Regions from separate parts of the Streptomyces sp. TLI_053 genome, predicted to be linked through region 3. Evidence: riboswitches for the same ligand, from Rfam matches in the RefSeq annotation. Region 3 holds a riboswitch; each other region holds the start of a gene.
The links. Region 3 has a riboswitch for cyclic di-AMP ahead of BLU95_RS21240 (M23 family metallopeptidase). Riboswitches for the same ligand answer to the same signal wherever they lie in the genome.

Region 1 (3,598 bases), 3.1 Mb from region 3:
CCGACGGCGACGCAGTCCACGGCCTTGCCCCCGGTGCCCGCGCCGAGGTTGAAGCCGGTCAGCCGGTACGCCCGGGGGTTGGGTTCGAGCAGGGTGCGGGAGGCGACGCAGGACTCGTAGACGATGTCGTCGGAGGGCTGCTGGGGAGTGCGGGTGTCCAGCGGGCCGTCCCACCAGTAGGCGTCCTCCCAGGTCTCGTGGCTGACGCAGCCGCGGAAGGTGATGCCGTGGCTGGCGTGCGGCACGAACGCGTGGCTGCCCGCGTCGCGGACGACCACGCCCTCGACCACGGTGCCCCGGGAGGCGTCGCCGAGCCGGTGGAAGTGCAGCCCGTACCGGCCGAGCACCGGCGCGGTGACGGGCGCGGTGCCGTTGGGGCCCCGCCAGGTCTCCTTGGTGTCGGCGCGCGGCCCGACCCAGCGCAGCGCGGTGTGCCGGACGTCGGCCCGGCGGGTGCTGGTGAGGTGGACGTGGGCGCGGCCCCCGGCGCTGCCCTCGACCCGGACGCTGCGGGTGAGGTTGAGCAGTTCGGCGCCGACGGTGACGCCCCCTCCGGCGGCCACCCTGGGGTGCGGGTACTTGAGCGGGGTGGTGAGGGTGACGGTGGTTCCGCTGACGGACCGGACGGTGACCAGGTCGTAGGCGGCGGCGAAGCCGTCCTGGTCCGGCGGACCGGTCGGGGTGACGGCCAGTTCGTCGCCGGGGAGCCAGCCCGCGGGCGGAGCGGCCAGGTTGACGACGGTGTCGCCGGCCCTGAGCTCGCGCTCGGCGCGGACCCAGGCGGTCTTGGCGGCGCCGTCGAGCCGCAGGTAGCCGGCGCCGGTGACCCAGAGGCCGACGTCGGTGTCCACCACTTTCATACCGTCACCCTGGAAGCGCTTCTCGTCGACGGCGGGGAAGCGGAGGGTGTGGACCCGGTCGCCGTCGGGGGCGAGGGCGAGCGTGCCGCGGATCTCGACGTTGCCCGCGGCGGCGAGGGTGAGGGTGCGGTCGGCGGCGAAGGTGAGGCTGCCGCCCGGCTCGACCAGCAGGGAGCCGACCTCGGCGTCGGTGTCGAGCAGGACCTTGTCGGTGATCCGGACGGCACTGCGCGGTCCGGGCGGACCACCGCCCCAGCCGGCCCGGTCGGACCAGCGGCGGCCGCCCTGGTCGACGGTGGGCGCGGGGGCGGGCTGCTCGGGGGGCCCGGTGCCCGGGGCGGCGCCGGCGCCCGGCGAGGCGGCGCCGTGGCCGCCGTCCTGGCCCATCGGGGCGGCCGCCCCGGGCGGGTCGGTGCCGACGACGGCGGCCGGGGTCACCAACCGGGTCTCGCCGGTCAGGGAGCGGCGCAGGACCTCCTCGCCGCTGATCGCCGCGAAGGCGGTGCCGACGGCCAGCCAGCGCAGTAAAGCGCGGCGACTTACGGGAGTTCGGGGTGGTTCGGGCGGGATGTCCGCTCTGCGATGTTTTGCCCTGCGGTGCGCTCCACGTGACCTGGCGGCCGGACGGGCGGCGTCCGGCTCCTCGTCGATGCCCATCGGTGCGTAGCCCTCCCCCCGGGCGGCTGCGTCGGCGTCGGCATGGTGCCGACGCTCTGAAGCATAGGCAGTTGTGTTGGCCATGACGGGCGTTGCCGGAAATCGGTCATTTCTGATCATGAAGGACAGCGGTTCAGCACGGCTTTCGCAAACTGTGACGGTCATCACACATGTTTGCGGTTTGAAGCCGCCTCTGCTTAACGTGCTCCCCGTTCGTGGCCACACGGACCCAGCCCGTCCGCGACGCCGAGTCCTGCCGTCGGGCGTGCTGGCAGCGCAATGCATCACGGCAGGAGCGGGGGAACCACAGGTAGTTCGCCCAGGACCGGTCCACGGACCGGACCCGGGCTAGGGGTGAAGCCGCGTCCACAGCGCGGCCGGGCTACTCCGGCCCGAATCCGACAGCTCACCTCGCAGGCGTGGGAGAGGACCACGTCTTCATGCTGCCCACCAACGGCACCCGTCTGTCCGGCCGCACCCGTCGCGCGATCGCCGCCCTCGGCGTCGCGGGCATCGGCCTCACCGTCCCCTGCCTCACCGCCGGCACGGCCTCGGCCGCCTCCGTCGCCACCTGGGACAAGGTCGCCCAGTGCGAGAGCACCGGCAACTGGAGCATCAACACCGGCAACGGCTTCTACGGCGGCCTCCAGTTCACCAACTCCACCTGGGCCGAGTTCGGCGGTACCTCCTTCGCCGCCCGCGCCGACCTCGCCACCAAGGACCAGCAGATCGCGATCGCCGAGAAGGTGCTCGCCGTGCAGGGCCCCGGCGCCTGGCCGGTCTGCTCGGTCCAGGCCGGTCTGACCAAGGGCGGCACCCCCGCCGCCGTGGACACCTCGGCCACCGCCGCACCGGCCGCCAAGACCCCGGCCCCGGCCGCCAAGCCCGCCGAGAAGCCGGCCGCCAAGCCCGCGAACCCGGCCCCGGCCGCCGACGACGCCGCCCAGCAGCGCACCGGCGCCCAGGACTGGCAGGAGTGGCACCGCCAGGCGGGCCAGGAGGCCTCCGCGGACTACACCGTGGTCGCCGGCGACTGGCTGTCCTCCATCGCCGACAAGAACAACGTCCAGGGCGGCTGGGAGCGGCTGTACGAGCTCAACCGCGCCACCCTGTCCGAGGGCCCGCACAGCATCTACCCGGGCCAGCACCTGACCCTCGGCGACCGCGCCGAGGCGAAGGCCCCGGCCGCCGACCGGTCCGGCCAGGGCTTCGACTGGTTCAACCGCGCCAAGGACGCGCAGAACGGCTCCGGGACCGCTGCCAAGCCCGCCGCCCAGCCGGCCGCGAAGGCCGAGACCCCGGCCCCCGCCCCGGCCGCCACCGGCAGCATGGCCGCCGCCGTCTCCTTCGCCCAGTCGAAGGTCGGCCAGGCCTACGTCTACGGCGGCACCGGCAACGGCGGCTGGGACTGCTCCGGCCTGACCCAGGCCGCGCTGCGCGCCGCGGGCGTCTCCGTCCCGCGCGTCGCCGCCGACCAGGCCGCCGCGTCCACGCACGTCTCGCTGGACTCGCTCAAGGCGGGCGACCTGCTGTTCTGGTCCAACAACGGCCAGGACTCCGGTGTCTACCACGTCGCCCTCTACATCGGCGACGGCAAGTACGTCGAGGCCGCCAACCCGAGCTCGGGCGTGCGGGTCCAGACCGTCGCCAACTGGGCGCCGGACTTCGCCGGCCGGGTCTGATCCGGCAGTGCGCCCCGGCCCCGGGGGAGTCGTCGCTCCTCTCCCCGGGGCCGGGGCGTGCCCGCGCACGGCACCGGCGCGGTCACGGTTCCCGGACAGCCATGGTCAGGGACGCGCCCCGGCGGGCATGCTGCTGCTCTGCACCCGAGGAGGAGTCACCATGGCCCAGGTCACCGTCACGCTCGACGCCAATCTCGCCATCGACGCGATGATGCTGTCCGGCACCAAGAGCCCGCAGGACGCCGTCGAACTGATCCTCCGTGACTTCCTGGAGCGGGGCCGGCGCACCGGGGCCCGTACCGGCGACGCCGCCGACGGGCACCGGGTGAGCCAGGACCGGCCCACCGTCCAGGAGGGCTGAGCGGAACGCCGAGGGGCCCGGGAGCTGTTGCTCCCGGG
Region 2 (3,598 bases), 2.9 Mb from region 3:
CTGGGCGTTCATGGGCAACTCCACCGGCGGCTACTGCGCGCTCAAGCTGGCGATGCGCCACCCCGACGTCTACCCGACCGCCGTCTCGCTCTCCGGCTACTACCAGGCGGCCGACGACCCGAGCACCGGCGACCTCTACAACGGCAGCGAACAGCGCCGCAACGAGGCCGACCTGATGTGGCGTCTCAAGAACCTGCCGCAGCCCGCGATCTCCGTGCTGCTGGCCGGCACCCGGGAGGGCGACGGCAACTACCGGCGCGAGACCGAGGCGTTCGTGGCCGCCACCCGCAGCCCGATGAAGGTCTCCTACAGCATGCTGGAGACCGGCGGCCACAACTTCGAGACCTGGAGCAAGCTGCTCCCGTCCTCACTGGAGTGGATCTCCCAGCGCCTGACCGTCCCGGCCGCGAGCCCGTCGGCCTGACCGACGCGGCGGCGGGGCCGTCGGCCCGACCGGCACGGCCGGGTGTCCGCGCGGGCGCAGGCGCTCAGACCACCTGCTCCAGGGTGCCGGTGTGCAGCTCGCCGACCCGGCCGCCCTCGCCCTCGTACGTCCAGAACGCGCGGACCGTCATCCGGGCCAGATCCATCACGTGGCTCACGGTGATGCCGCTCACCTCGGTCCAGCTGACGAAGTAGACCTGCGGGCCGACCTCGGCGACGTGCAGGGAGACGTCCTCCCACTGGCCCGCCGATTCGCCGAGGCCCTCCCAGCGCAGCCGCTTGCCGTCGGCCGAGTAGGCGTTGCGGAAGGCCGCGCCGTTGTCGACCCGGAACAGGAAGGTACGGCCGGCGAAGGCGGGCAGGGACGCGGTCATGGTGGGGCGGGTCTCCTCGTCTCTGGACGTGCTGTCGTGGTGCTCGCTGCGCCCCGGACGGTTCCGGACGCGGATGGATCTCCAACCTATCCGACCACCCCGCCTCCGTGGCGCACTTTCCCCGTCGGACCCGCCACCACGGCCACCCGGAATCGCCACCACGGCCACCCGGAATCGCCACCACGGCCACCCGGAACCACCGTCCGGGGGCCCGGCGCGGCGGTGTGAGCTGCGCGACAACCACCCCCGGAATGTTGTCCGTGCGCGGACGGCCTGCCTAGCCTGCAGGAGCTTCCGCCGCAGCGGAGCCCCGCCGTCGGGACGCCGAGTCCCGTCCACCCGCCGGCCGGCAGTCGAGCACCACAGCGGACGGGAGCGGGGGACCCAGGTCAGTGCCCGGCCGCGCGCCGATCGTGCGTGTGCGTCGAGGCTAGGGGTGAAGCCGCTCTCCGGACGGCCGGGCAACCTCAGCGCCCGAACCCGACAGCTCACCTCGTAGGCGTCGCAGAGGACCACTGCCATGCCCACTGCCTCCCCGCAGCCCCCTCGGCCTGCCCGGAACCCGGGCCTCCTCGCCCGCCGTCCGGCCGCCCGCCACGCCCGTCCCTCCCACCGGGGCCGCACCGCGGCCCTCGCCGCCACCGGGGCGCTCGCCGTCACCGGTGCCGGACTGCTCGGCCTCCCCGCCGTGACCGGCGCCCAGGCCGCCGCCCTGCCGACCGTCACCCAGGACAAGCTGGTCCCGGCCACGATGGTCGCCGGCAAGGCGACGGCCGCCTCGCTCACGCTGCACTCCTCGTCCTGCTTCACCGCGAAGACCGTCGGCGTCGGCGTGCGCGACGCGGCCGGGCGCAACCTCGACTTCCCCGGCAACCGGAGCAACGTCCAGGTCTGTCCCGCCGGTCTGTCGATCACCACCGGTACCCGGACGCTGGCGGCCGGCACCTACACCCAGTTCGGCTTCTGGCAGGACAGCACCGGTGCCTGGCACAACCTGCCCTCCCGCCAGCTCGTCGTCTCGGCCGGCACCCCGACGCCGACCCCGACGCCGACCCCCACTCCGACCCCCACCCCGACCCCGACGCCCACCACCCCCGGCACGGGCGCCCCGGTCGCGGGCAAGAAGCTGACCTGGTCCGACGACTTCGACAGCCTCGCCCTCGGCTCCCGCTGGACCGCCGACCGGAGCAGCTCCTACCACTACGGCGACCACAACCCGAACGACAACAAGCTCGACTGGCTGAACAAGAACAACGTCGCCGTCTCCGGCGGCGTCGCCACCTTCACCGCCAGGCCGGGCAGCCACACGCTGGAGAACGGCAAGCAGGCCTGGGACACCGGGCTGCTCACCACCGAGTACTCCGGCGAGGGCTTCAAGGTGAAGACCGGGGACTACATCGAGACCCGGGTCAAGCTCCCGGCCGGCACCGGTGCCTGGCCGGCGCTGTGGACGTGGAACAGCACCAGCGGCACCCACGGGGAGATCGACTCCTTCGAGTACCACAGCGACAACCCGAACCTGCTGGAGCTGACCAACCACATCAACCCGGGCCACCTGTACTACACCGACGCCAAGGCGATCGCCAAGGACGGCTGGGTCACCATCGGCACCCACTACGGCGCCGCCTCGGTCGACTGGTACGTCAACGGCACCAAGGTGTTCTCCGACGGCAAGGGCGTCGGCGCCGGCTGGACGGCGTACCCGATCCTCAACCTGTCCCTGAGCGCGGGGAACTACCACCCCGCGCCCTCGGGCACCACGCCGATCACCTTCGCGGCGGACTACGTCCGGGTGTACCGGTAACAACGCCCACCGCTCCGGGGCCGACGGTCAGGCGATCGGCCTCGGAGCGGTGGTCTCGACGACGTCGATCGTGAACGGCTGCCGGTTGTTCGCCTCGTTCCGGTCGTCGTCGCCGCGCACCGCGACGTAGCCGCCCGCCAGCTCGCCGAGCGGGACGTCGGCGGAGAGCCGGAGCGGGATCAGCGCCGTCGCGCTGCGGAACTTCGGCAGTCCGGCCGGGAAGGTGCAGCGCACCCGGTGGCCGTTCTGGAACTCGTAGCAGTTCTCCGGGAAGAACGGCCCCTCGGCCGTGACCCCCTCGGGCAGGGTGACCACCACGGTGAACGGCGAGGCGGTCCGGTCCGGGCCGAGGTTGCCGACGAAGGCGTGCAGGGTGGTGGTGCCGCCGGGCGCGGCCGGGTCCGGGTCGATCCGGACGACGTAGAGGTCGGAGTCCGAGCGCTTGGCCGCGGCCGGGTCGGCGTTGGCGCCCGGCTCCGCGGCGCCGGGGTCACCGGCCCCCGGCGCCGGGGCGCTCGTCCCGGGCGCGGGCGCCTTGTCGTCCGGCGGACAGACCGCGCCGGCCTGTCCGGCGGCCAGCACCGCCACCGTGCACCCCGTCGCCAACGACCTGCCGAGAAGCCTTCGAACGGAACCGCTGCGGGTCATCGCCGCTCACCCTGCCCTTCGTGTCCGGCGGGCCCGCGCCGTCGCGGGCCGCGTCCGGACCAGCGTCGCCGACCGGTCCGCCGAGGCCGGACGACCCGCTCCCGGACGGCTCGAAGGGGCCCTCGAACGGGTGAACCTCCGGGCGTGTCGCCATGCCGACGGACCGTCGGGGACCCGGCGCCGGGCTTGTCAGGGAGCCAGCACCTGGCCCAGCCGGGCCGCGATCCCGTGCATCACCGGCACCAGCGACGCCGCGCCGGCCTGCTCCTCCAGCGCCCTGATCCGGGCCTCCGGGCCGGAGACGGACAGCGCCGTCGGCGTCGGCGCG
Region 3 (3,598 bases):
TGCTCGGGGGTGAGTCCGACTCGGGGCATCGGGGGTCTCCTGGTGGGCGCGGCGGGCGTGGTGGGCGTGGTGGATCGGTGGAGGGGGCGGCGCTGGACGGCGGCGGCCGGGCGGACGGCGCGTGCGGTCCCAGGCGATCGGGCGATCGAGCGATCGAGTGATCGAGCGGTCAGGCGAGCTCGGCGAGGAAGCCCAGCAGGGCGTCGGCGGTGGCCTCCGGGTGGTCGGCCATCGGGTAGTGCCCGGCACCCTCGACCATCACCTTGCGTGCCCCGAGCGCGGCGGCCTGCCGGTCGGCGACCAGCTCCGGGTCGCCGAAGTCGGGGTCCTCGGAACCCATCACCACCAGCGCCGGGCAGTGCACGGCCGAGGTCCAGCCGAGGGGCGAGGAGTCGCCGTGCACATAGCCCCGGGTGGCGGCCCGCCGGCCCGGGGTGCGCAGCGCGGAGACCAGCCCGGCCACGTACTCCTCGTGGTCGGCGGGCTTGGGGCCGGGGAAGGCGGCCCTGCGCAGGTAGAGCCCCCAGAACGCGGGCGAGCGCACCAGCAGCGCGCCCATCGCCCGGACCACCGTCCGCTGCAGGGCGGTGGGCGGCACGTTCTCGACGAAGGCGTCGATCAGGACGATCCCGGCGACCCGCTCCGGGGCGTCCCCGGCGGCTCCGACCACGCTGGCGCCGGTGTAGGAGTTGCCCGCCAGGACGGCCCGGTCGATGCCCAGGTGGTCCAGCAGGGCGAGCACGTCTCCGGCGATCGCGGCGGGGGAGTAGTCGTCCCAGTGGATCGAGGAGTCGCCGAAGCCGCGCAGGTCCATGGTGATCACCCGGCGGCCGGCGGCGGTCAGCAGCGGGCGCAGGTGCCGGTACGCGGCCCGGCTGTCGAGCATCCCCGGGAGCAGGACGACGGGGGTGCCGTCGCCGCGCCCGGTGTCGTCGAAGGCGATCCGGCCACCGGGGAGGTCGAGGTAGCGGGTGGCGGGGGCGATGGTGCCGTTCATGGGAGCCTCCTCGGGCGGTCGTCGGCGAGTGCCGATAGCCATAAAGCTAAGGCTAATAGCCTTAGCCGTCAAGCCCTCCCGAGCGGCGGTCCGCGCCCGGGCCGGTCAGACTCCCTCCACCTTGAACGGGTCGTGCTCGGTCAGCAGCTTGTCCAGCCGGGCCTGGTCGACCCTGGTGACGAGATCGGTGGTCTCCTGCCGGTCCCGGACCACCTTGGCCAGGGTGAACGCCGAGGTGACCGTCCAGAGCAGGCCGACGGCGAGGAAGGCCCTGGTCCACGGCTCGACCGGCAGGTAGGCGATCCCGGCGCCGAGGGCGGTGCCGGAGAGGGCGAAGGACAGGACGGCCTGGATGTAGTAGGCGGCCGTGGTGCGTGACTGCATCGGTGCGCTCATGGCGCCCAGAATGGCCGCGCGGCTCCGGTCGCACATGAGTAGTCGTACTCAGATGGGAGCCCGTTCGTTGACGTCCTCTCACGTTCGGTAGTGTCAGGTGTCATCAAACGTCACAAATCGCCCATCGGACCGCGCAGCGTCCGATCCGTGTCCGGTCGTCATCAACGGATGGCTTGGAATCGGGGGGCTCTCGGATTAACGTTTGATAACGCAGCGCGGACCGCAACGCCGTACCCAGACGGCACCGTGCGCCGTCGCCTAATCCCGCCGGCCGGCCTCCGGGCAGGCCATGGGAGCCGGGGAACCATGTTCCTTGGGGTGAATCGGCAGGGTCGGGGCATCGCCCGGACCCAGCCGTAGGAGACCTTCCTGCTCCGAACCCGTCAGCTAACCCGGTAGGCGCGAAGGAAGGAAAGGAGCGCGCCTCCGTGGCGTCGACGCACACCCAGGCACACCCGTCCGGGTCCTCCACCGGCACCCAGCTGCTCGACCACCCCGGCCCGTTCGCCGGCCACGGTCCCTTCGGCGGCTCCGCCGACGAGAGCGCCCCGCCGGCCGCCGACACCAGCCGGCACCGGATGCCCCGTCAGACCCGCGGCACCGCGCCGCTGCTCGGCGTCACCGCCGTCGCCGCCACCCTGGGCGCGACCGGCTTCGCCTCCGCCACCCCGGCCGCCGCGCCCGCCGTGGAGACCCCCGACGAGACCCCGGTCGCGCTGTCCGCCGACCCCGGCCTCGCGCTCGCCGCCCGGATCCAGCAGCAGGCCGACAGCCAGCGCACCGCCGCCGAGGAGACCGCCCGGGTCCAGGCCGCCCAGGAGGCCGAGGCCAAGCGCGCCGCCCAGGTCGCCCAGCAGGAGCAGGCCCGGCGCACCGCCGAGGAGGCCGAGAAGGCCAAGCTCGCCGCCATCAAGCTGCCGGTCCGCGACTACCGGCTCTCCGCCCACTACGGCCAGAGCGCGCGCTACTGGGCGCACCTGCACACCGGCCTCGACTTCGCCGCCGACCAGGGCGAACCCGTCTACGCGGTCGGCCAGGGCACCATCACCTCGGCCGGCTGGGCCGGCGCCTACGGCTACCGGATCGTCGAGACCCTGCCCGACGGCACCGAGATCTGGTACTGCCACCTCTCCTCGATCATCAAGGGCTCCGGCAAGGTCCTCCCCGGCCAGCAGATCGGCAAGGTCGGCGCCACCGGCAACGTCACCGGCGCCCACCTGCACGTCGAGGTCCGCCCCGGTGGCGGAGCCCCGGTCGACCCGGAGACCTGGTTCGAGCAGCGCGGCGTCACCCCCTGACGCCGTCTTCCTGACCCGGCTCCCCCGAGCACGACGAGGGGCCCCGGCCGCACGGCGGCTCCAGGGGCCCCTCGCCGTGTTCCGCGCCTACTCCGGCGCCCGCTCGTCGCCGTCCGTGTCCGCGTCCGGGGCCGCGTACCCGTCGCCGTCCGTGTCCGCGTAGCCGTCCGCCGGTTCGTCGCCGTCCGTCTCCGTGAACCCGTCGCCGTCCGCCCGCTCCTCCGCCCAGGCCGCGTCCAGCCCGGCCAGATAGGCGTCGATCTCCGCCGGCCCCGGCTCCGGCGCCAGCTCCGGGAACTCCGCCACCAGCAGCTCCGGCAGCCCCGGCACCGTCCAGGTCCCGGCCAGCTCCAGCGCCGCCAGCGCCGCGGCCTCCTCGAACGCCCCGAAGTCCCCGGCCAGCTCCTCCGGCATCGGCCGGCCCAGGGCCGTCAGCTCGGCCAGGTTCCGGTAGCTGCGCCGCATCAGCCCCTGTTCCAGCAGCCGCCGCGCGCCGTCCGTGGCCATCCCGACCGCCAGCGTCCGGCCGCCGGCCTCCCAGCCCCCGTCGTCCACCGGGTCCAGCACGCCGTCCGCCTCCAGCGCCGCGAACGACGCCAGCCGCTCCTCCTCCGGCAGCTCCCGGAACCCCTCCAGCCAGGCCCGCACCGCCTCCCCGTCGGCGGTGTCCACCCCGGCCGCGCGCAGCAGCAGCGTGTACAGCCGGGGCCAGGTCACCAGGTCGGCCCGGCGCAGCAGTCCGGCCGCCACCTCGCCCTGCCACTCGGCCTCCGCGTGCAGCCGCTCCTGCCGCTTGGCGTTCAGCCGCTTCGCCGCCCGCCGGTGGTCGATCAGCAGCCGCACCGCCGCGCCGTACGCCAGCGGGTCCTGCCCCGGCTCCGGCTGGACGTACAGGTACAGGCGCTCG
Region 4 (3,598 bases), 1.4 Mb from region 3:
TCGGCCTCGCGGGCGTCCTGGGCGGCGAGCCGGGCGCGTTCGGTGGCGCCGAGGCTGTTGAGCAGCCGCTGCGCCCTGGCGAGCCGCTGCTGGATCTGCTGCTTGCCGTCGGCCAGCGCCTTGCGGGTCTGTTCCAGCTCGGCGAGCTTCGCCGAGGCCTCGGCCCGACGCTGGTCGAGCACCCGCTGACGGCCCAGCACCTCGTGCAGGGTCTCGTTCTGCCGCTCGGCGGCCTGGTCGAGGGTGCGGGCCCGGGAGAGGTAGCCCTCCGGGTCGGTGGAGAGCATCAGCTGGACGGTCTGCGCCATGCCGCCGCCCCGGTACTCCGCGCCGGCCACGGTGGCGAGGTCGCCGCGCAGCTGGTTGAGCTCGTCCTGGGAGACGGCGATCTGCTGCTGGAGCGTGCCGGTCTCGTGCTGGAGCCGCTGCTGGGCCTCCTGGGCGGCGTTGAAGCGCTCCGAGGCCTGCTCGGCCTCGTCGTAGAGCTGCTCGACCTGGGCCTTGACGTCCTTGCGGTTCGCCGGGGCGTCGGGCGCGCCGGGAGCCGCCTGCGCGGTGCCGCCGGTCGCCACGCCCAGCGCGGTGGTGGCCGCCGCGGTGAGCACCAGCGCCCGGGCGAGCGTGTGAGCACCTGACAGCGGGGAACGGCGGTGCGCGGTCATTCGACGTCGGCTCCGATCCTGGGCCCGGACCCGCCGCCGCACCGGACCGGTCGGCTGTCGAAGCGGGCATCCGGTGGCAGACGTTAGCGAGTCAGGGCAACCGTTTCCAAACCCCTCCGAACCCGAATATTCGGTCACCGATCGGACATCAGACCGGTTCGCCCGCCGGGCCTTCCGGCGACCGGGCGACGACCGGGGGCAAAGCCGCAGGCCCGGCCTCCCCTCGGGGAGACCGGGCCTGCCGGGATTCTGCCGACCCGGGGGTCAGAGGCGCACGATGGTGTTGACCGGCATGTTGGACGCCGACTCGTAGCGGACCGACGCGCCCGGCTTCGGGGCGTGGATGACCTGGCCACCGCCGACGTAGATGCCGACGTGGTGGCGGTCGCCGTAGAAGATCACCAGATCGCCGGGCTGGGCCTGGGAGATGTCCGAGCCGATCCGGGTCCCGGCGTTGGCCTGCTCCTGCGAGGTGCGCGGCAGCGACACACCCGCCTGGGCGTACGCCCAGCCGGTGAGGCCGGAGCAGTCGAAGGAGTTCGGGCCGGTGGCGCCGTAGACGTACGGGGCGCCGAGCTTGCTCTCGGCGGCGGCGATCGCGGCGGCGGCGCGCGAGCCGTTGGCGGCCGGCGCGGCCGGCCTGGCGGGCGCCGAGGCGGCGGGAGCCGGGGAGCTCAGGTCGCTGCGGCTGGTGTCGCGGGTGGCGCGCTCGGCGTCCGCCTTGGCCTTGGCGACCTTGGCGGCCTCGGCCTTGGCGGCGTCCGCCTTGGCCTTGGCCTCGGCGGCGGCCTTCTCCTCGGCCGCGCGCAGGGCCTGGCGCTCCTGCTCGGTGAGCGTGTTGAGCAGCTGCTGGGCCTTCGCCAGCTTGCCCTGGACCTCGTCCTTGGAGGTCTTCAGCTGCTGGGTGGTGGACTCCAGCTCACCGAGCTTGGTCTGGGTCTCGGTGCGGTCCTGGTCGAGCCTGCGCTGCTGCTCCTGGAGCTCCTTCAGCGCGCCGGACTGGGTGGAGCCGGCCTGGTTGAGGGCGTCGGCCTGGCTGAGGAAGTTGTCCGGGCTGGCGGACAGCATCAGCTGGACGGTCTGCGATATGCCGCCGGTGCGGTACTGCTCGCCGGCGATCTCGGAGAGGCCGCCCTGGGCCTCCGTCACCACGGCCTGCTGGCGGGCCACCTTGTCCTGCAGCTCGGCGACCTGCTTCTGCAGCTCCTGCTGCTTGGCCTGGGCGCCGTTGTACTTCTCGGTCGCGACCTCGGCCTGCTCGTTGAGCTGGTCGACCTGCTCCTTGACCTGGTCCTTGGTCGGCGCGGGGTCGGCGTGGGCGCCGGACTGCGCGGAGAGGGCGACGGCAGCGGCGGCGAGACCGGTCATGATCGAGACCCGGGTGCGGCCGGCGGGCTTGGGACGACGATGGGACGCCACGAAGGCGGACTCCTTCTTCCTCATCCGCCTACCGGGTGAGCTGACGGGTTCGGGCGGAAGCGTGCCCTACGACGCCTCACCGTCCGCGCGAGCGGCCGACCTGGCGCCGATTCACCCCGGAGGAACGTGGTTCCCCGGCTCCGCTCCACAGCGGACCCCCGACTGCTGGGTCTGGTTCGGGCGGGCACCTGCGGCCCCGCCCGGCTGCTTCGCGAACTCGGCGGCGAACCCCACCGCCACCCAGGCTGGGTGATCGACTGTGCGAGGTTCGAAGCACGACCCTAGTAACAGATCCGTGATCCGTTCAAATCCTTGTCAGAAAAAAGCCAGAAGAATACCCAAGTTCCTTTGTGAATATGACCGAGTGTGATCACATCCCCACATCAGGCTGATCATTTCCACCTGGACGGCCTAATGCCCGACCCAAACCCCAACGCCACCCCCGGTCGGGGGTGGCGCTGATCACAGGGGCCGGAAACCGCCCCCGGGGGTGTCGTGGCGGAGCGTCAGACCCGGCGGATCGCGTTGATCGGCATGGCGTCGGCCTTCATCACCTTCACCACGTCACCGGTGTGCGGCGCGTGCACCACCATGCCGTTGCCGATGTACATACCGACGTGGCTGCGGTCGGCGCGGTAGATGATCAGGTCGCCCGGCTGCGCCTCGGCGAGGGACGGCACCCGGCTGCCGTAGTTGGCCTGCGCCTGCGAGGTGCGCGGCAGCGAGACGCCGGCCTTGGCGTAGGACCAGACCATCAGGCCGGAGCAGTCGAAGGTGTTCGGGCCGACGTCGCCCCAGCCGTACGGGGAACCCTGCTTGCTCATCGCGTTGGCGACGGCCGACCCCGCCATGCCACTGGCCTGGGGCAGGCTGGCCGGGTCGGTGCGCTCGCTGCCGCGCGAGGCGCGGTCGGACTGCTGCTGCGCCGCCTTGACGGCCGCGCGGTCGGCGGCGCTGAGCGAGTTCAGCAGCTCCTGCGCCTCGCGGAGCTTCTTGCCGACCTCGGTCTTGGACTGGTTCAGGTCCTTGGTGGTGCTGTCCAGCGAGGCCAGCACGGCGGCGGCCTCGGCCTTCTGCTGGTCGAGCCGGCGCTGCTGGTCCTGCAGCCCCTTGAGCGCCTCGGCCTGGCTGGAGCTGGCCTGCTGCACGCTGGAGGCCTTGTCCAGGTACCCGGACGGGTCGGAGGACAGCATCAGCTGGACGGACGGGTCGATGCCGCCGGTGCGGTACTGCTCGCCCGCCACCGCGGCCAGCCCCGACTGAAGCTGGGTCATCTGCTCCTGGCCGCGCGCGACCTGGTCCTGGAGCTGGTCCGCCTGCTTGCGCAGCTGGTCGGCCCGCTCCTTGGCGCCGTTGTACCGCTCGGTGGCCTGCTCGGCCTCCTCGTTCAGCTGGTCGATCTGCGCCTTGACGTCGTCCTTCTTCGGCGACGGGCTCGGCGCTGCGTGGGCGGCGACCTGGGCGGAGAGAGCGACCGCGGTCGCAGCGGCCGCGGTGAGCACGGAGACCCGCGCGCG

Region 1: another riboswitch for cyclic di-AMP. It lies ahead of BLU95_RS44995 (transglycosylase family protein); the one in region 3 lies ahead of BLU95_RS21240 (M23 family metallopeptidase).
Region 2: another riboswitch for cyclic di-AMP. It lies ahead of BLU95_RS43240 (glycoside hydrolase family 16 protein); the one in region 3 lies ahead of BLU95_RS21240 (M23 family metallopeptidase).
Region 4: another riboswitch for cyclic di-AMP. It lies ahead of BLU95_RS27520 (C40 family peptidase); the one in region 3 lies ahead of BLU95_RS21240 (M23 family metallopeptidase).

What each region holds. Positions count from the first base shown of each region.
Region 1 covers NZ_LT629775.1:2,142,390-2,145,987, forward strand. The annotation lists gene BLU95_RS08390 (hypothetical protein) at 1-1,517, opposite strand, end outside; cyclic di-AMP (ydaO/yuaA leader) riboswitch at 1,783-1,950, shown strand; gene BLU95_RS44995 (transglycosylase family protein) at 1,937-3,199, shown strand; gene BLU95_RS08400 (hypothetical protein) at 3,360-3,560, shown strand.
Region 2 covers NZ_LT629775.1:2,364,549-2,368,146, reverse strand. The annotation lists gene BLU95_RS09330 (alpha/beta hydrolase) at 1-424, shown strand, start outside; gene BLU95_RS09325 (phenolic acid decarboxylase) at 489-818, opposite strand; cyclic di-AMP (ydaO/yuaA leader) riboswitch at 1,214-1,335, shown strand; gene BLU95_RS43240 (glycoside hydrolase family 16 protein) at 1,339-2,622, shown strand; gene BLU95_RS09315 (hypothetical protein) at 2,650-3,270, opposite strand; gene BLU95_RS09310 (IclR family transcriptional regulator) at 3,460-3,598, opposite strand, start outside.
Region 3 covers NZ_LT629775.1:5,232,617-5,236,214, forward strand. The annotation lists gene BLU95_RS21225 (TetR/AcrR family transcriptional regulator) at 1-29, opposite strand, end outside; gene BLU95_RS21230 (alpha/beta fold hydrolase) at 170-997, opposite strand; gene BLU95_RS21235 (YiaA/YiaB family inner membrane protein) at 1,103-1,393, opposite strand; cyclic di-AMP (ydaO/yuaA leader) riboswitch at 1,639-1,809, shown strand; gene BLU95_RS21240 (M23 family metallopeptidase) at 1,822-2,691, shown strand; gene BLU95_RS21245 (hypothetical protein) at 2,779-3,598, opposite strand, start outside.
Region 4 covers NZ_LT629775.1:6,630,364-6,633,961, reverse strand. The annotation lists gene BLU95_RS27525 (C40 family peptidase) at 1-662, opposite strand, end outside; gene BLU95_RS27520 (C40 family peptidase) at 927-2,081, opposite strand; cyclic di-AMP (ydaO/yuaA leader) riboswitch at 2,092-2,244, opposite strand; gene BLU95_RS27515 (C40 family peptidase) at 2,588-3,598, opposite strand, start outside.